Regions from separate parts of the Staphylococcus sp. 510 genome, predicted to be linked through region 2. Evidence: riboswitches for the same ligand, from Rfam matches in the RefSeq annotation. Region 2 holds a riboswitch; each other region holds the start of a gene.
What was found. Region 2 has a riboswitch for S-adenosylmethionine ahead of AC2D8K_RS03045 (methionine ABC transporter ATP-binding protein). Riboswitches for the same ligand answer to the same signal wherever they lie in the genome.
Positions count from the first base shown of each region.

Region 1: linked by a shared signal. The riboswitch ahead of AC2D8K_RS06610 (Na+/H+ antiporter NhaC family protein) and the one ahead of AC2D8K_RS03045 (methionine ABC transporter ATP-binding protein) in region 2 are both predicted to bind S-adenosylmethionine.
Region 3: linked by a shared signal. The riboswitch ahead of metX (homoserine O-acetyltransferase MetX) and the one ahead of AC2D8K_RS03045 (methionine ABC transporter ATP-binding protein) in region 2 are both predicted to bind S-adenosylmethionine.

Region 1 covers NZ_JBXVVK010000007.1:20,550-27,574, reverse strand. The annotation lists gene AC2D8K_RS06630 (hypothetical protein) at 1-123, shown strand, start outside; gene AC2D8K_RS06625 (alpha-glucoside-specific PTS transporter subunit IIBC) at 196-1,794, opposite strand; gene AC2D8K_RS06620 (MurR/RpiR family transcriptional regulator) at 2,003-2,764, shown strand; gene AC2D8K_RS06615 (SRPBCC family protein) at 2,852-3,364, opposite strand; gene AC2D8K_RS06610 (Na+/H+ antiporter NhaC family protein) at 3,564-4,859, opposite strand; SAM riboswitch class I at 4,936-5,033, opposite strand; gene AC2D8K_RS06605 (hypothetical protein) at 5,087-5,659, opposite strand; gene AC2D8K_RS06600 (SDR family oxidoreductase) at 5,907-6,788, opposite strand; gene AC2D8K_RS06595 (amidohydrolase) at 6,879-7,025, opposite strand, start outside.
Region 2 covers NZ_JBXVVK010000003.1:6,531-13,555, reverse strand. The annotation lists gene AC2D8K_RS03055 (MetQ/NlpA family ABC transporter substrate-binding protein) at 1-369, opposite strand, end outside; gene AC2D8K_RS03050 (methionine ABC transporter permease) at 388-1,083, opposite strand; gene AC2D8K_RS03045 (methionine ABC transporter ATP-binding protein) at 1,076-2,101, opposite strand; SAM riboswitch class I at 2,192-2,294, opposite strand; gene AC2D8K_RS03040 (thioredoxin family protein) at 2,352-2,648, opposite strand; gene AC2D8K_RS03035 (toprim domain-containing protein) at 2,641-3,027, opposite strand; gene gcvH (glycine cleavage system protein GcvH) at 3,334-3,714, opposite strand; gene AC2D8K_RS03025 (arsenate reductase family protein) at 3,891-4,244, opposite strand; gene AC2D8K_RS03020 (thioredoxin family protein) at 4,385-4,708, shown strand; gene AC2D8K_RS03015 (nitroreductase family protein) at 4,817-5,356, opposite strand; gene aroD (type I 3-dehydroquinate dehydratase) at 5,434-6,150, opposite strand; gene AC2D8K_RS03005 (organic hydroperoxide resistance protein) at 6,328-6,750, shown strand.
Region 3 covers NZ_JBXVVK010000014.1:16,303-23,327, reverse strand. The annotation lists gene serS (serine--tRNA ligase) at 2-1,288, shown strand; gene AC2D8K_RS10665 (AzlC family ABC transporter permease) at 1,616-2,308, shown strand; gene AC2D8K_RS10660 (AzlD domain-containing protein) at 2,305-2,634, shown strand; SAM riboswitch class I at 2,737-2,842, shown strand; gene metX (homoserine O-acetyltransferase MetX) at 2,909-3,874, shown strand; gene AC2D8K_RS10650 (YybS family protein) at 4,420-5,358, shown strand; gene AC2D8K_RS10645 (DHH family phosphoesterase) at 5,373-7,025, shown strand, end outside.

The DNA of each region.
Region 1 (7,025 bases), on a different contig from region 2:
GCAAGTATCATTTGTCCTCCTGATATTTTTTCTAAATTACTACATACAGTAGCAACACGTAACATAGATATTCTTTCAGCAGGATATAAATCTAAGGCGATTAATAAAGCAAGAATTTCATAATTCGTCCACTTATCCAAGTATTAAACAAAAGGGATTCCGAAACTACAATGTTTCAGAATCCCTTTTATATATTTATTTTCCGTCGTTATCATATACTAAGTGTTCAAATGCTTCTCTCACTTGTGGTACAGACATACCGACTACGACTTGTACACTTTTCCCACTTTTAACTAGACCATGTGCCATTTGATTATGTGTGAAATAACTACTGTCTTCTACTTTGTTTTCATCATTAACTGTTAATCGTAAACGAGTAGTACAATTTGTAACATCTTTAATATTCTCTTTACCGCCTAGACCTTCTAAATAATAAGCTGCTTTATCATCATATTCATTTCCAGTTGATTGAGACTTTGATGCCTTGCCTTCGCCTTTTTTCTCTTTGTAATCTTGTTTAGAGAATAGTTTAACTTCTTCTTCATTTTTACGACGACCTGGTAACGGAATATCAAATTTCAATATTAAAAATCTAAATAATACATAATAAATACCTACAAATATTAAACCAATAACCACTTGAATCACATATGTCATCCAATGTTCTTTACCAAGTGGTATCCAGTTTGTAGCTAAGAAGTCTAAAACACCACCGCCCATGTTACCTACTAATCCAAAACCATACATGATTGTATCCATTGTTGCTGCAAGTAATGCGTGCAATACGAATAAATATGGTGCAATAAATAAGAATGTAAATTCTAATGGTTCTGTAATACCTGCGACTACAGCTGTAAGTGTTGCCGGTATTAATAATGCAGCCACTTTTTTTCGATTCTCTTTTGGTGTTGTGGAATACATTGCCAATGCAATACCTAAACAACCGAATACTTTTCCGTTACCTTGTAACATAAATCCGTACGGGAATTGTTCTTTTAATGGCTTACTACTCTCTGCAAATTGATTTAAATGTTGCAACCATTCCGCTTTAAGTCCATGATTGACAACGACAGGGCCCACTTCAATAGGTGCATAAATGAAATGATGTAAACCGGTTGGAATCAATACTCTTTCTAAGAAATGATATAACCACACACCTACATATCCTGATCCGATAATAAAGTGTTGTACTGACGCAATACCATGTTGAACTGTAGGCCATACCACACAAGTAATTGCCGCGACAGGTAACATCACAAAGAACGAAATCGTCACTACAAATGTTAATCCTTGGAATACGCCTAACATTTCTGGGAGACGTTTACTATAATAACGATTATGAATCCATGTAATAATCCCTGAAATAATAATTCCGCCTAAAATATTAGTATCTAATGTTTCTATACCAGCAATTGCTTTTAGGCCAGTAACATTTTCAACACCTTTTTCTAAATTGGCACCAAATGTATGTGGCCATTGTGTTAATATCGCATTAATAAATGTATTAAACATTAAATAGCCCATTAATGCAGCTAGTGCTGCGTGGCCTGGTGCTTTTTTAGCTAAAGATAGTGGCAACCCTACTACAAATACAATTTCCATGTGGTTAAATATAACCCAACCACCAGACTCTATCACTGACCAAAATTTAAACCAAAATGTATGTTGGTCTGCTAAACCACCCATAATAGTTGGATTTTTGAATAATGTTGCAAACCCCAGTACAATCCCAAAGAAAGCAAACATCAAGACAGGTACAATCATTGCACTACCAAAACGTTTGATTGCATTCATTATAATAACCTCCACATCCCAATTTCTTTCTGTTCCACATTGAAAATGAGTTTAAATCATTCCTTTCAATGTCATATCTTATTTCTAATATATAGTAAACGCTTACATAACCACAACGTCATTGACGCATTTTGAAAGTATTTTGTATAATCAGATTATGTTTTCTTATGATGAAAATTTTTTCAACACTAATAAATGAGGTGTCGTCATGTTTCTAGATGAACGTGTGAATGCGAACTTTAATCAACTTAATGACAATGATTTACAAATTGCGAATTTCGTTAATACCCATGTTGATTTATGTAAAAATTTAAAAATTCAAGACTTGGCACAACATACACATGCTTCAAACGCTACAATACATCGCTTTACACGAAAATTAGGATTTGATGGTTATAGCGACTTCAAATCATTTTTAAAATTTGAAAGTGAAAAGAAAAATCAATTACCTTCTGACTCTATCGAATCATTTAGACAGGAAATTGAAAATACATTTAATTATTTAGATCGTATAGATTATGAGCTACTAACTAATAAAATGAATGATGCTGGAACGATATATTTATATGGAACGGGTAGAGCTCAAATCAATGTGGCTGAAGAAGCACAAAGAATATTATTAACAATGCATAAAAACATCATTATTCTTTATGATGAACACGAATTAAAAATGGTCTTAAACAAAACCGTACCGCAAGACCTTTTCTTTATCATTTCGCTATCTGGTGAAACTTATCAATTAAAAGAAGTAACACAGCTATTGCAATTGAGACAAAAATATTTTATCTCAGTCACAACGATGAAAGATAATACGTTAGCCCAACAAGCAAATTATAATGTGTATGTATCTAGTAATACATTCTATTTAAATGATGGCACTGATTATTCAAGTTTTATTAGTTATCATATTTTCTTTGAAACACTACTCAGAAAATATAATGAACGGAAAGAAAAAGGTGAACTCAAATAATCATTTTGTCTATAAAGATAAAAAGCCAGTAAATGAACTTTCTTAAATTCATTTACTGGCTTATATATTACTATTGATTAATTCAAATTAATTATTTTTCTGTTCTTCAATTTCTTCTAATACTGCATTCATTTTGTCAAACATAAGTTCAAATCCATGCGCAGTTGAATCATGGTATTCTTTCTTTTTCTGTTTGTATTCAAGATTGGTTAATCTTCTTTCACGTTCCATATATGATTGATAATAGAAGAACATTTGGGTGCCACCTGATTCACGTTCGAAGAATTCTACTTCTATAATATCCTCCTCGTTACTTAAGCCTGGCATACCTATTGTCATTTTAATAAATTCATCCATGACTAATTCTTCGTATGTACCTTCGATAATATTTTGTTTACCATTTCTACTATCAACGATACGATACTTACCACCTTCTTGGACATCAGCTTCAAATGATTTATTCGTACGTTTCGACGTCATAAACCATTGTTTGAGAATATCTTCTTTCGTCCAAGCTTCATAAATTGTTTCTGGTGAATATTTTAATAAACGTTCAATATCAATTTCTACATATTCATTTTCCACATTATACTTTGCCACTTTCAGTCACCTACTTTCACTCTTAATACTATTTTAACGTATTTGTTCAAACTTCCAAACATTTATACATTAAAAAAGATTGCGCTTCTACACATTTAGTCTAGTTTACCATTAAAACGCTGACTTGAAACATTTTCTCTGTACTGTTCTATTTATCAATTAAAAAACCGAGACTAAATCGTCTCAGTTTATAATCGTTTTATGCTTTGTTTTTTAATTTTGGATAACCAATTAAAATAGCAATCAATCCGCATACACCAAGCATGATAGGATAAATACTATAAGGAACGAGTAAGAATGGTGAGATGCCCGCTACTCCTGCAGCTGAAATCACTTGAGGACTATATGGTAATAAGCCTTGGAAACACCCACCAAATATATCTAAAATACTAGCTGATTTACGTGGATCAACATCATATTCATCTGCAATATTTTTAGCTAATGGTCCTGACATAATGATTGAAATAGTATTATTAGCTGTTGCAATATCTGCCACACTTACTAAACTGGCAATGCCTATTTCAGCTCCTCGTTTAGATTTCACGCGACCTCTGACTACATTTAACAACCAATCTATACCGCCATTATGTTGAATAAGTCCTACTAAACCACCAATTAATAAGGCAATCATAGCAATATCTTCCATACCTATAATTCCTTTAGATACAGCACTTAGTAATCCTTTCCAACCAAATGAGCCATCAATAAGGCCAATGACTCCAGATAAAACTGTCCCACCAATAAGGACGATAATCACATTGACACCAACTAGCGCTAGTATCAACACCAATAAATACGGAATGACTTTAACTAATTGGAAATCATAACTTTTAGAATGATCCATGGAAATTCCATTTGTTAGGAAAAATAGTACAACTATGGTTAATATCGCACCTGGCAAAACAATTCTAAAGTTTACTTTAAATTTATCTTTCATCTTCGTATGTTGTGTACGTACAGCCGCTATCGTAGTATCAGAAATCATAGAAAGATTATCTCCAAACATAGCGCCACCAACAACTGTAGCCATAGCTAAAGCTGCAGATACATCTGTAGCTTGTGCAAATCCAAATCCTACTGGTGCAATAGCTGCTACTGTGCCTACTGATGTTCCCATTGAAATAGAAACAAACATACAAATGATAAATAAACCTACTATAATTAAATTTTCAGGGATGAGAGACAATCCCAAATTTACAGTAGAAGTCACACCACCCATTTTCTCTGTAGTCGTAGAAAATGCGCCTGCTAAAATAAAGATAAGCATCATTAAAATAATATTTGAATGACCTGCACCTTTAGTAAACACTTCAACTTTAGTGGCAAATTTTTCTTTGCGATTCATCAACAAAGCAACGATTACTGTAATCGTTATCGCAACATTTAACGGCATCGTCGTGAAATCACCCGAGATGATACCTACACCTAAAAATAACAACATAAATAATAATAACGGAAATAACGCCCAAGCATTACCCTTTTTAGTTTCTTTCATCATTAGACCTACTTCCTTACAAAAAATACCTCTCTTCTTTATGATAAAGAAAAGAGGTCCATCTACAACGATTATCCCCTTATCTTCAAACCTAGATAGGTTACTGGAATTGGCACATGATTCAATGTTGCCGAAGCTTCATAGGGCCAGTCCCTCCACTTCTCTTGATAAGTGATTCATATTTAACGTTTACGTTACAAGATAATTCCTATGACGTCAATCATAAATTAAAACTTCGTCGTAAAATATTTTTCATAAATAATTAATGCAACAGCAACTACGAATAACATTGCAATAGCTATACCAAAGGCGACCCACCATTTTAAATAAAGTGATACCATCATTAAAATAATAGAAATGGTTGTCATACTAATCATCAGTATTTTAAATTGTCGTTCACGTTGTTGAGAGATCACTTTATAATCTCGATGGTTTTTCCTTTGCGTATCATCATCAATTTGTAATTTAGTTTCTATATAAAAAACAAACGTCATAGTTACCAATACAATTAAGAAAGTAATCCATGTATAATTTTGTTGAAATAATATCATCATAAAAAATACAATCCATAAACAACCGATAATAATACCTAATAACCGGTCGATTGTTTTATTAATCCATATGATATGATTTTTAATATTTTTATTAACAAAATACAGATTTTTTAATGCATTGGTAAGCGCAAATAAAAGTATTAAAATGATTAAAAACCATTGATTCGTAGTAAATAACGAAAATACAACTATAGCGATTATACCTATTATGAACGGAGCAATCCTTATAAACGTATCTTTCACCATGTTATTACCTCCTTTAGATATAAGATTTCTATTGCAATTTGTCGTATAAATTACCTATCCCTTAGATATATCTGTATTCTTTAATTAAATTCCATTCATTAAAAAGGTTAATAATTTTATATTTTTATTTTACATTAAACATATTTTTATTCCAAATTCATAATAAAATTGGATATAGTTATCATATAATTTGTCACAAAAAAATGGTCGATAAAGTATTAACACTTTATCGACCAACTGCTATTCATTAGTTAATTTGAATGCCGCCTGTCACACCGAAGACTTGTCCGGTTGTATAACTTGATTCTTCAGATGCTAAAAGTACATATGTTCCTGATAGTTCAACAGGTTGACCTGCACGGCCAAGTGGTGTATTTTTACCGAATTTCGGAATATTACGTTGTGGTTGTCCACCAGTAATTTGTAAAGGTGACCAAAATGGTCCTGGTGCCACACAATTGACACGAATACCTTTTGCGCCAAGCTCTTCTGATAAACTTTTCGTCAATGAGATAATGGCAGCTTTTGAGGCGGCATAGTCGTGTAAGATAGGGCTTGGATTATATCCTTGAACAGATGACGTTGTAGTAATTGATGCCCCAGGTTGTAAATACTCTAATGCTTTTTGTACTGTCCAAAATATTGGATATACATTGGTTTCAAATGTCTCTTTAAATGATTGAGTATCAAATCCTCGAATATCATCATGGTATTGTTGATGTCCAGCGACTAATGTTACATTATCAAGTCCACCAAGCTGTTGATGTGCTTCTTCGACCATGTCATAGTTAAATTGTTCATCACGTATATCACCAGGTATTAGCACTGCTTTTTGTCCCGCTTCTTCAATCACTTGTTTAACGTCTTGTGCGTCTTTGTCTTCACTTGGAAGATAATTAATCGCAACATCTGCGCCTTCTTTAGCATAAGCAATAGCTGCTGCGCGTCCAATGGCAGAATCGCCACCTGTGACTAACATTTTATATCCTTTTAATCGCCCGTGTCCGACGTATGATGTCTCACCGCAATCTGGTTCAGGCGTTAATTGACTTTGCAAGCCTGGAAGTGGCTGCTCTTGTTTTTCATAGTCTGTTGATTTGAATTTATTTCTAGGATCTTGTGCTGACATTTTAAATTCATCTCCTCAATTTGTATATGTTGTCATATACCCAAGGTTATCCAGATGTTAATCATATTATCTTTATACAATGTATAGTGACTATTGATTCAGAAGACGTTTCGCCAGTGTCACAAAATAAGTTGGCACTTTTTCTAAAATACGCTCATCTGGATCATATAAAGGATGATGTAAGTCATACTCACTATTAGATCCTATGAATGCAAATACACCAGGATACGTTTCTGT
Region 2 (7,025 bases):
AGGTAAATCTTTTAAACTTTTATATTTTTTAGAGTAAACTGCCATTGGTTCTAATTCTACGTCACCAGCTGACTCAATTTTGTATCCTTTTTCTTTACTTTCAGTTTTTAAGTAAGGTGTGTGTTGGAAGAAGTTGGCATCTAATTCACCTTTATCTAATAATTTGTTAGGCGTTGTATAGTCATTGATTGTTTGAATATCTAATTTATAACCTTTTTTCTCTAATAATGGTTTGGCTTTTTCTAGAATTTCTGCGTGTGGTGCAGGTGAAGCTCCGACTTTAATCGTCTTGTCATCATCCTTACCTCCACATGCTGCTAATGCTACGGTTAAAGATAGTAATAATAAAATACCTAAAATTTTCTTCATTGATTTATCCCCTTTTCTTTAGCGTTTATCAATTTTATTTGTAACCCAATCACCAATAAATTGGATGATGAATACAATAATTAAGATGAAAACTGTTGAAACTAAAATAACGTCATTTTGATTTCGAGTGAAACCAGTTAAGTATGCTAAGTTACCTAAACCACCCGCACCAATAACGCCGGCAATTGCTGTAGATCCTACTAATGCAATTGCTGTTACTGTCAAGCCTGATACTAACGCCGGCATTGCTTCAGGTAGTAATACTTTTCTTACTACAGTCCAAGTATTAGCACCCATAGACCATGCTGCTTCAATTACCCCTTTATCTATTTCTTTGAAAGCAATTTCTACTAATCTAGCATAGAATGGCGCTGCACCTATGATTAAGGCAGGCAATGCACCTGTTGGACCACTTATTGTACCTAATACAACACTTGTAAATGGTATTAATAAAAGAATTAAAATGATGAACGGTATCGCTCTAAATAAGTTCACTATAAATGAAACAATTGAATAAAAAATTCTTGCAACTTTCGAATGACTCTTAGCTGATAAAAATAATAAAACACCTAAAATCAATCCAAATATAAAAGCAAATATTGTTGATACAACAGTCATATAAAGTGTTTCAACAATGGCTTGCCAAACTTCTGGCCATTGGACGTTTGGCATTGTAATCATTTCTTGGAGTATTTCTCCAACTGACTTACCCATGTCTTAACACCTCCACATTCACATGTTTCTCATGAAGATTATTTTTGAAAACTTCAAAATTTTCAGAACTTATAAAAGGTATATGGACGACTAAAAATCCTAACGTACCATTTCTTGTATTCTTAATGTCAGCTTCCAAAATGTTGACTTCAATCTGATGTGTTTTCGTAATGTACGATATAATCGGTTGAGTTGTATTTTCACCGTTAAAGTTTAATCGAACTATGTATGCATTGTTATCTAATGGTTCTAATGCATCTAATGATTCTTCAAAATCCTCATTTAAATCATCTTTTACAAATCGTCGTGTTACTTCGTGTTGTGGATTTTCAAATACCTGGCTTATTTGACCTTGTTCTATCACTCGTCCGTTTTCCATAACTGCAACTTCATCACATATTCGGCGAATGACTTGCATTTCATGCGTGATTAACACGATTGTTAAATTTTGTTGCTCACGTATTTTTAATAATAAGTCTAAAATTTCATCTGTAGTTTGAGGATCAAGTGCACTCGTTGCTTCATCACAAAGCAATACTGTCGGATCATTGGCTAATGCTCTAGCAATACCCACTCTTTGTTTTTGTCCACCAGACAACTCAGATGGATATGCATTTTCTCGACCTTTCAACCCTACAAGTTCTATTAATTCATTGGCCTTACGTTTAGCTTCTCCTCTAGATAAGCCTGCAATTTCTAGTGGGAATGTAATATTTTTAAGAACTGTTCTCGACCATAGTAAATTAAAATGTTGGAAAATCATACTTACTTTTTGGCGTTTCTTACGTAAATCTGACTTCGATAATTGACTTATATTATCTCCATCAATAATAACTTCTCCAGAAGTGGGTGCTTCTAAATTATTAAACATTCTAATTAAAGTACTCTTACCTGCTCCAGAAAAACCAATCACCCCAAAAATGGAACCGGATTGAATGTTTAAATCAACGTGATCTACAGCGAGTACGTCTTTATTTTTCGTATGATATCGTTTCACGATTTGTTTTAACTCAATCACGTTAATGCCTCCTTGTTTATAACTAATACAAATTAAAAAATGCTTCCTCAAAACTTTAGACTGTTTGAGAAAGCATTTTAAAATATCTTTCTCTCATCTTCTAAAGTTTACCTTTATGTGAATTGGCACCATTTCTATATAAGACGGTTGCCGGGCTTCGTAGGGCACATCCCTCCACCTCTCTCGATAAGAGTGTTTGCATGATTTAATTTTATTTAATCCTACCATCACGGTAGAGATTCGTCAATAATTATTTTAAATTTTCTAACAAATAAGGAACAGACCTAAATGCATACAACCTTTTCACTTCTTTATCCTTATTCATTAACATTAATACTGGTACTGACATAATTTGATGTGTTTCACTAAATTTCGGATGAAAGTTCATATCGATTTTCTTAACGGGGAGTTTCAAGATTTCATTTGCTATATCCAACATTCTTTCAGACACTTTACACGTCCCACATGTTGGCGTATACCCGAAAATAAGATGTTTTTCTTCTCCAAAATTTTCTGTCACATCGTCTATTTCTATAGATTTACTCATTCACTAAAACTAACCTTTCAGTTTTTAAATTAGGTATAAGGGATTTCTCTTTCTTGCAATTAAATCCATGTTTGGTAAGTACATGTGCTAAATAATTTTTAGGACAGTTTGCCACTTCGCAAAATGTTTTATCTACAAAAATATGTTCAGACTCACTTAAATATCGTTTGAACCATTTTCTAATTCGATCCCCTTCGTCATCTGAATCAGCTAAGACGAAAACTTGTTTACCATAAAGTGATTCTATCATATCATCGATCTTATCTATACTCATAGTACCATGCGTACAGATAATACTTACCGGTTCTGCGATGACTTGCTGCACTCGTTTTTTATCAGATTTACCTTCAACAATGATTACTTTGTTCACAATAGTCATAAGTATTCACCCTTTAAAAATCGAAAATTAACTATCACTATTCATTTCCACGAGGATTCTGCTTATAAAACATATACTGCAAAAACTTAAAATGAATTAACCATTTTATTACACTGTTAATATCATTTTTACAAATGTCATAAATGTTTTTTAATCTAAGTTCATCAAATTGTATGTACTCTTGCTTATATATTCCTTGCATTCGGGTCGCCTTTGCTTTCGCAATGGCATAAGTGTTTCCAAAATCTAAAGATTTAAAAAACACTAAAAAAACTCCTTGATACGAGATCGAGGAGTTTACTAATATTATTCGCCAATCATTTCTGAATATTGATCTGCTGATAATAATTCGTCAATTTGGCTTTCGTCGCTAATTTCTACTTTAACCATCCATGCTTTTTCATATGGTGATTCGTTTACAAATTCAGGACTATCTTCTAATTCTTCATTAACTTCAACTACTTTACCAGTAATTGGTGCATATAATTCAGATACAGTTTTTACAGATTCAACACTACCGAAAGTGTCGCCTTCGTTTAATTCATCATCAGTTTCAGGTAATTCAACGAATACGATATCACCTAACTCATTTTGAGCATATTCAGTAATACCAATTGTCGCTACATTTCCTTCAACTTTAACCCATTCGTGTTCTTTAGAGTATTTAAATTCGTTTGGTACTGCCACGATAAATCCCCTCCTAATTTTAAGTACATTTTAATGATGCCATACCCGCAATTATCAATCAACTATTATCTAAAAATTTTAAACCTTAAAATATTCGGGTTTAAAAATGTAAATTGCTATTTTTATAACTTTATTAAAATGAAAGTTCACTTTTTATAATTTGAAACAATCTACTTTTATAACCAAGTATTTTTATATTCTTCTTCTTTAAAGCCTAATGTAATCTTATCACCTAATATAGCTAACGGACGTTTCACTAACATGCCATCTGAAGCAAGTAATTCAAAACGTTCTTCGTCTGATAAGTCATTTAATTTATTTTTTAAATCTAATTCACGATATTTAGCACCGTGCGTATTAAATAATTTTTTAGTATCTACACCAGTTTTATCTACTATTTCTTTAAATTCATTTTTCGTAGGTGTATGTTGAACGATATCAATAGGTTCATAACTTACACCGTATTCATCTAAAAATTTAGCTGCTTTTTTGCAAGTTGTACAATTAGCATATTGGTAAAATTTAATCATCGATTTGCCTCCTTTATCTCTTAAATCCAATATATCATGTTATTTTAGAAAACGCTCTACTTTTTAAGCTTATTTTTTTATTTAAGTATTTCCATCCGTTATAATAAATTTACTAAACTTTTTCAAAGGAGCTTTTATAAATGGAAAGTATTAAAACAACTGAACAATTTAACAACACTGTCCAAAACGATCAACCTGTCATCGTCAAATTCGAAGCAGGCTGGTGCCCTGATTGTAAAGCAATGGATATGTGGATAGACCCTATCGTTGAAAAATATAAAGATTATGAATGGTATACTGTTAATCGTGATGAATTAGAAGATGTAACTGCTGAAAATGATGTTATGGGTATTCCAAGTATTTTAGTATTTAAAAATGGTGAAAAGTTAGCTCATTTACACTCAGCAAACGCTAAATCACCTGAACAAGTAGAATCATTCTTAGACGAAACATTCAATAAATAATATACAAAAATGGTCGAGACACTAATTAAGTATCATAAGTAACCACTTTATGGTTTATGACTTAGTTATGGTCTCGACCTTATTTGATTATAGCTCTATATAATCACTTTAATACTCTGAGATTAAATCTCTATTCTTACGTTTAGCTTTTGTCATTGGTTCTTCTAAATCGGTTAGATATAAGAATCCTGCTAAAATTTCATCATCTTCAATATTTAATGCTTTACGTATTTTAGGTTCAAAAATATATGCAGGCGATTTCCAACATGTACCGATACCCGCTTCATAAAGTAATAACATTAAATTTTGGGCAAATGCACCGAATGCAAAGTAATTTTCTCTATTTTGACGTTGTCTTGGATCAGCTTTCATAATCAACAACAACATACCGCCTAATTTCGTCACTTTATCATAATGATCTGCTCGCTTTTCAGGACTATTTGGGAAAGCAAAGCGTGTAATATCTTCACTCATATTTCCTAATCTATCTTTAGAAACATGTACAACTCGCCAAGGTTCTCTCATACCATGGTTAGGAGCATCGGTAGCTTTTTCTATAGCTTCATATAAAGCATTATCATCGATAGTCATATCGTGTTTAAACTTCTTGACGCTTCTTCTATTTGATATTGCATCTTGTAGTTCCAATCATATCGCTCCTTCTTCGTTCATTGATAATCTTTATCAATTATAAATTATATTTAGGCTTTGTTCAAATTGTCTACTTACTTATTATAGAAATCTATTTGTTTTTTCAATTCTTCTATGTGAATTTGTCCTGGAGCTTGCGGTTCATTTAAGCAACCATAGGATACAGTACCACCAAATACGCCCTGTGCCGTGCGACTAACTATGCCAATATCAGACATTGCTATGCCAATAATATGTTGATTTAAAGCATCAGCAGAGTCTTTGACCGCTTCTAATAGATGTAATACATCTTTTTCGTCATTTGGCATGACAGCCACTTTTAAATAGTCTGCTTCAAATTGATGCATTTTATAATAAGTGAATTTTAATTCTTCTAATGACGGTGTTTCATTAAAATTATGATGTGATAGTACCACTTGAATGCCTTTTTGATGTGCCTTATTTATGAATGATAAATAAGTATTTTTATCTTTTTTGTCATCCCATTCAATGTCTAACATCTCATATCCTGATTCATTAATAAGCTTTTGAATCACATTTTGATATTCCATTTCATTCACATGACCCTTACCTCCTTGGGAATTAGATCTATATGTGATTAATACTTTAAATTCAAATGGCAATTCCTTTAACTCATTGATAACTTGTTTAACTCCTGTAACATCAGTCCATTGATCTATCCTTAATTCAATAATATCAATACTATCTTGATAGAACTCTAAATCTTTAAACAAATCACTTATCGTTGCATCTTCAGGCGCAATCGTTACGGCTATATCTACCTTGCTCATATCAATCCCTCATTTCATTCAATACATCATTTATTGTTTATTATTTTAAACCAAATCATATCAAACCGCCATAAAGCGCGATTGCTTAGTACATCTTAGAAAAAGATTTATATATGATTGAGATAAATATTTGCGGGTATAAAAATAATATATACAAAATATAGGAGGTAATCATATATGGCAGTTCAATATGAAACTAAAGCAACAAACGTTGGTGGACGTAAAGGACACGTTCAAACTGATGATAATGCGATAAATGTAGATGTATTACCACCTCAACAAGCAGATGGTAAAGCAACAAATCCTGAGCAACTATTTGCTGCAGGTTATGCATCATGCTTTAATGGTGCTTTTGATTTAATCTTAAAACAAAACAAAGTACGTGATGCAGAACCAGAAGTAACTCTTACAGTAAGATTAGAAGATGATCCAGACGCTGAAAGTCCAAAATTAAGCGTAGATATTGATGCAAAAGTGAAGAATGTATTATCTCAAGAAGATGCAGAAAAATATCTTCAAGACGCACATGACTTTTGCCCATATTCTAAAGCAACACGCGGTAATATCGATGTTAATTTAAATGTTAAAGTAGAAGACTAAATAAAAATAGCGTTTAAAAGATTGAATACGAAAGGCACGTTCATAGTTGAACGTGCCTATTTTTTATATTAACTCTTTAAGTAATTTCCCCCATCCTACCAATAATTTTGGTATACTGAATATATAATATATGCAAACAAGTAATTAAATAATTATTTTATCAAAGTTGTTAAAAGTGTTTTTGCCTGTTTTTAAATTATTATTGAAAGTTTTTATTAAATATTTTATTATGTAATTAATTAGCTACTTCAAATTAATCAACCCTTTGAATCAGG
Region 3 (7,025 bases), on a different contig from region 2:
CATGTTAGATATTAAACTTTTTAGAACAGAGCCAGACAAAGTTAAGAGCAAAATTGAATTAAGAGGAGACGACCCTAAAGTAGTCGATGAGGTATTAGAATTAGATGAAAAGCGTCGTACATTAATAAGCAAGACAGAAGAGATGAAAGCGAAACGTAATAAAGTAAGTGAAGAAATCGCTCAGAAAAAACGTAATAAAGAAAATGCTGATGATGTTATTGCTGAAATGCGTCAATTAGGTGATGACATTAAAGAATATGATACACAATTAAATGAAATTGATAATAAAATGACAGACATTCTATGTCGTATTCCAAACCTTATCAATGACGATGTACCACAAGGTGCTTCAGATGAAGAAAATATCGAAGTAAAAAAATGGGGTACACCACGTGAATTTGATTTCGAAGCGAAAGCACACTGGGATATCGTAGAAGATCTTAAAATGGCTGACTTCGATCGTGCCGCTAAAATTTCTGGTGCACGTTTCGTTTATCTAACAAGAGACGGTGCACAATTAGAACGTGCATTAATGAACTACATGATTACGAAACATACAACACAACATGGTTACACTGAAATGATGGTACCTCAATTAGTTAACGCTGATACAATGTATGGTACTGGTCAATTACCTAAATTCGAAGAAGATTTATTTAAAGTAGAAAAAGAAGGACTATATACAATTCCAACTGCTGAAGTACCTTTAACAAACTTCTATCGTGATGAAATCATCCAACCAGGTGTCTTACCTGAAAAATTCACTGGACAATCTGCATGTTTCCGTAGTGAAGCGGGTTCAGCTGGTAGAGATACAAGAGGTTTAATTCGTTTACACCAATTCGACAAAGTTGAAATGGTACGCTTTGAAAAACCTGAAGATTCTTGGGATGCTTTAGAAGAAATGACTACAAACGCTGAAGCAATCTTAGAAGAATTAGGATTACCATATCGTCGTGTTATCTTATGTACTGGAGACATTGGTTTCAGTGCTAGTAAAACATACGACTTAGAAGTATGGTTACCAAGCTATAACGACTACAAAGAAATCAGTTCATGTTCAAACTGTACTGACTTCCAAGCACGACGTGCCAATATCCGTTTCAAACGTGATAATGCAGCTAAACCTGAATTAGCGCATACGTTAAACGGTAGTGGTTTAGCTGTAGGTCGTACATTCGCAGCAATCGTTGAGAACTACCAAAATGAAGATGGTACAGTAACAATCCCTGAAGCCTTAGTACCATTCATGGGTGGTAAAACTCATATTCAAAAGCCAACTAAATAATTTAGATTGTTAGCGAATAAATAGCTATACAATGCGCGGTAATGAAGAGCCATCATTGCCGCGTATTTTTTATGCGAATAATCAAAAGTAAGAGGGTAGGGGAGGGTCATTAAGTAAAATTTAGATGCAAAAATAGAGGGGACGTCTAATTGTTTACGGAAAATTCTGTCATATTATAAACGCTTTAGTTGCGACGTTTTTAAACCGATGGTTGTCTTACGTCACACATACCGACGTCTAAAGTGATTGCCGTTTTCATCATTGTATATTAGACTTGAGTTTATTATTTAAACGTAAATGCATTTGGTACTAGAAAGGGGAGGCAAGATGACCCATCTCACATTTAGACAAGGTGTTAAAGAATGTATTCCAACATTATTAGGATATGCAGGTGTTGGTATTTCATTCGGTATTGTTGCTGCATCTCAAAAGTTTAGTTTATTAGAAATTATATTACTTTGTTTAATTATTTATGCTGGTGCGGCGCAATTTATTATATGTGCGTTAGTCATAGCTGGAACACCGATAACAGCGATAGTGTTGACAACGTTTATTGTTAATTCACGTATGTTTTTATTAAGTATGACGTTAGCACCTAATTTTAAGTCTTATAGTTTATGGAATCGAATTGGACTTGGTTCTTTAGTGACCGATGAAACATTTGGTGTAGCCATCACACCTTATTTAAAAGGTGAGCCAATTAACGATCGTTGGTTGCATGGTTTAAACATTACAGCATATTTGTTTTGGACCTTTTCTTGTGTAGTTGGTGCTATATTCGGCAAATATATTTCGAATCCAGAGATGTTAGGATTAGATTTTGCGATTACGGCTATGTTTGTATTTTTAGGTATTGCTCAATTTGAATCTGTTAAAAAGTCTAAGATCAACATCTATCTTGTGCTTATTCTATGTGTCATTGTGATGATGTTAACGTTAAGCTTTGTTATGCCTTCATATGTAGCGATTATTATATCTGCGGTTGTCGCTTCTACATTAGGGGTGGTGATGGACAGATGATGACAGATCAACATATGTTAATCATTATTATTCTATGTGGTATTGTTACGATTTTAGTTAGAGTGATTCCATTTATGATGATTTCACGAGTGAATTTACCTGACGTTTTGATTCGATGGTTATCCTTTATTCCAATTACACTTTTTACAGCGCTCGTCTTGGACGGTTTGATTCAACAACATGAGGGTAGTGTAGGCTATACACTCAATGTGCCATTCATTATTGCATTAATACCAACTATATTATTAGCCATCTATACGAGAAGTCTAACCTGGACGATTTTAGGTGGTATTGCATTTATCGCTCTGTTGAGATTCTTTCTATAGAAATCAAGGTCTACATATTGAATTTCGTGATGGAGTTAGTTAAAATTCAAGTAGTTAGAAAATTTAGATAATTAATGTATTTATTCAAAACTTAATCATAAAATCTTATTCAGAGAAGTTGAGGGACTTGGCCCATAGACGCTTCAGCAACCGGCTACAAAGAATACGAGTACGGTGCTAAAACCAACGAGCACTCGAATGATAAGTACTGAACCGCTTCTTACTTTTCATAGAGTAAGAAGCTTTTTTTATTTAAAGGAGGATGGATTCATATATGTCGAATTATACAGTTGATACATTAGAATTAGGCCAATTCACGACAGAGTCTGGAGAAACGATACAAAACTTAAAATTAAAATATGAACATGTAGGTTTTCCTGGACAACCATTAGCATTAGTTTGCCATGCACTAACTGGCAATCATCTTACATATGGTACAGATGAACATCCAGGTTGGTGGCGTGAAATTATTGATGGCGGATATATGCCTATTAATGATTATCAATTTTTAACATTCAACGTGATAGGGAGTCCATTTGGTTCAAGTTCAAAGCATAATGATCCACATTTTCCAGATCATTTAACATTAAGAGATATCGTACGTGCACTTGAGAAGGGGATAGAAGCACTAGGATTTAATAAAATAGATATTTTAATCGGTGGTAGTCTAGGAGGTATGCAAGCACTAGAATTACTTTATAACCGACGATTCCAAGTGGATAAAGCGGTCATACTTGCTGCTACAGATAAAACATCATCGTACAGTTGTGCCTTTAATGAGATTGCTAGACAAGCGATTCATATCGGAGGTAAAGAAGGTTTAAGTATTGCCCGACAATTAGGATTTTTAACTTATCGTTCTTCTAAAAGTTATGAGCAACGCTTCACGCCTGAAGAGGTAGTTAGTTATCAACAACATCAAGGTAATAAGTTCAAAGAATCATTTGATTTATCATGTTATTTAACACTGCTGGACGTCTTAGATAGTCATAATATTGATAGAGGTAGAGATGATGTTGATGAGGTATTTAACTCATTAGACACAAAGGTATTAACGATGGGATTCATAGATGATTTGTTGTATCCAGATGATCAAGTATTAGCGACAGGGCAACGTTTTAAATATCATCGACACTTTTTTGTACCAGATAATGTGGGGCACGATGGTTTCTTACTTAATTTTGAAGATTGGGCACCTAATTTATATCACTTTTTAAATGCGAAACATATTCGACGATAATGACTAAAACCATGTTCTAACGTTAATTTTATAAGGTTGAATATCGATTTTAAAAGTATAGTATATAAAGAGAATACAAATCGAGAAATTAAATAGGTGACTATGAGATGAAACAATTGATAATTATATTAAATGCATTGAATTATATAGTTATAGCATCATTAATAATATTCAACTTCAATAATCTATCTGAAAAGGGATTAGATATATGTAGATATTTCCTATTTATTAGTTGTGTTTTACTTATATTTTCATTAATTATGTATTTATTAACTAAGAAAGAATTTGTTTTAAAAAGTAGTTTTATTAATCTAATTAATTTAATTGCCATATTTCCAATTCTACTTTTAATAATGATTTGATTTTCATATTACTATGCTTGCTTTTAAAAGGTTTATCGTAATGAATTTTAATTAAAAATTTGTAAAAACTATAGATTATTTCACTCTAAAGTACTGCTGGAATTGACCGACATAAATATCAGTAGTACTTTATTGTTTATTTTTTTCAAAGAGGTTAAAATGGTAATTATAGTCAAAAAAAGTATGGGAGTGGCGTGTGTGTTTTCAAAAATACAACCTAAAGCAACTATTATAGGTACATTAGCATTAGTGATAGTCGCTTTAGTAACACATGTATTACCTATTCTCGGCTTAATTTTATGTTTATTTGCAACAATCCCAGGTGTCGTATTATGGAACAAATCTATTCAGTCATTTGGAATTAGTGCCTTAGTAACAGTTATAATTACAACATTATTAGGTAATACATTCGTCTTAAGTATAATGGTTTTAGTGATTTTAACGAGTTTAATCATTGGACAATTACTTAAGGAAAGAGCAACAAAAGAAAGAATTTTATATGTAACAACGGTATCTCTAAGTTTAATGACATTGATAGGATTCATGTTATTACAAGTATTTGATAAAATCCCAAGAGCAGCCGCATTAGTTAACCCTGTTAAAGAAACCGTTCATAACATGTTATTAACAAGTGGAGCAGATGCTGATTACAGACAGATGCTTGAAGAAAGTATCCGCCAAATGACGGTCCAACTCCCTAGTTATCTCATTATTATCGTTTTTCTTTTCGTTTTAATTAATCTGATCATAACATTTCCAATCCTTCGCAAATTCAAAGTAGCTACGCCAATATTCAAACCACTATTCGCTTGGCAGATGAATCGTACGCTATTAACAATCTATATTATTGATTTACTTTGTGTAATGTTTGCGACCCAACCAAGTACGTTCCAGAGTATCGTCTTAAACTTTGAAGTTGTGTTATCATTAGTGATGTACATTCAAGGGATGAGCGTGATACATTTCTTCGGAAAAGCGAAGCGACTACCGAATGTAGTAACTATCATATTAATGGTTATAGGGACATTATTAACGCCAATGACTCACATTGTAGGGTTATTAGGTGTCATCGATTTATGTATCAATTTAAAACAACTAATGAACAATAATAATAAAAAGTGATGAGAGGTGGAAGAATGAACCGTCAATCCACTAAAAAAGCTTTGCTCATACCATTTATTATAATGGTACTGACTGCTATAGCATTAGTCATCGTTTGGTTTATATTTAACCAAATCGTGGCAGGCATAGCTGCAGGAATATTACTAGTAATGATTATTGCTAGTGGATTCTTGCTAAGACAAGCTTTTATGAAAATGGACAGTTATGTGGATGGTTTAAGTGGTCATATTACAACAAGTAGTAATAAGGCGATTAAACACTTACCGATCGGGATGATTGTGTTAGATGAGAACGACCATATTGAATGGGTTAACCAATTTATGTCTGAACATTTAACAACTAATGTTATTTCAGAATCGGTAAACGAAATATTTCCTAATATCTTAAAGCAATTGGAGAAAGTTCAAGAAGTAGAAATTGAACATGAAAATTATCATTATAGAGTACGTTATTCAAGCAATGAACATTGCTTATACTTCTTCGATATTACAGATGAAGTACAAACGAACCAACTATATGAAGATTCAAAACCCATTATTGCAACATTATTCTTAGATAACTACGATGAAATTACGCAAAACATGAATGACACACAACGTTCTGAAATTAACTCAATGGTTACACGTGTAATTAGTCGTTGGGCATCAGAATATAATATTTATTTCAAACGTTATAATTCAGACCAATTCGTAGCCTATTTAAATCAAAAGATTTTAGCAGAAATCGAAGACTCAAATTTCAACATTTTAAGTCAATTACGTGAGAAAAGTGTTGGTTACCGAGCACAATTGACATTAAGTATTGGTGTCGGTGAAGGTACTGAAAATCTTATCGACTTAGGTGAATTATCACAATCAGGTCTAGATTTAGCACTAGGTCGTGGTGGTGACCAAGTCGCTATTAAAAACATGAACGGCAACGTACGTTTCTACGGTGGTAAGACTGACCCTATGGAAAAACGTACACGTGTAAGAGCACGTGTTATCTCACACGCATTAAAAGATATCTTAACCGAAGGCGATAAAGTCATCGTAATGGGACATAAACGACCTGACTTAGATGCCATTGGTGCAGCCATCGGTGTGTCTAGATTCGCTTTAATGAATAATCTAGAAGCATATGTTGTGTTGAATGAATCTGATATCGATCCAACATTACGTCGTGTCATGGATGAAATTGATAAGAAACCAGAACTTAAAGAACGATTTATTACATCTGACGATGCATGGGATATGATGACATCTAAAACAACAGTTGTTGTCGTTGATACGCATAAACCAGAAATGGTTCTAGATGAAAATGTCTTAAACAAAGCAAATCGTAAAGTGGTAATTGACCATCATAGACGTGGTGAAAGCTTTATCTCAAATCCACTACTGGTTTATATGGAACCTTATGCAAGTTCAACAGCCGAACTTGTCACAGAGTTGCTAGAATATCAACCAACTGAACAGCGTTTAACACGTCTTGAATCTACTGTTATGTATGCAGGTATTATTGTTGATACAAGAAACTTCACATTACGTACGGGTTCAAGAACGTTCGATGCCGCAAGTTATTTAAGAGCACATGGTGCAGATACCATTCTGACACAACACTTCTTAAAGGATGATGTGGATACGTACATTAACCGTTCTGAATTAATTAGAACAGTCGAAGTACAAGAT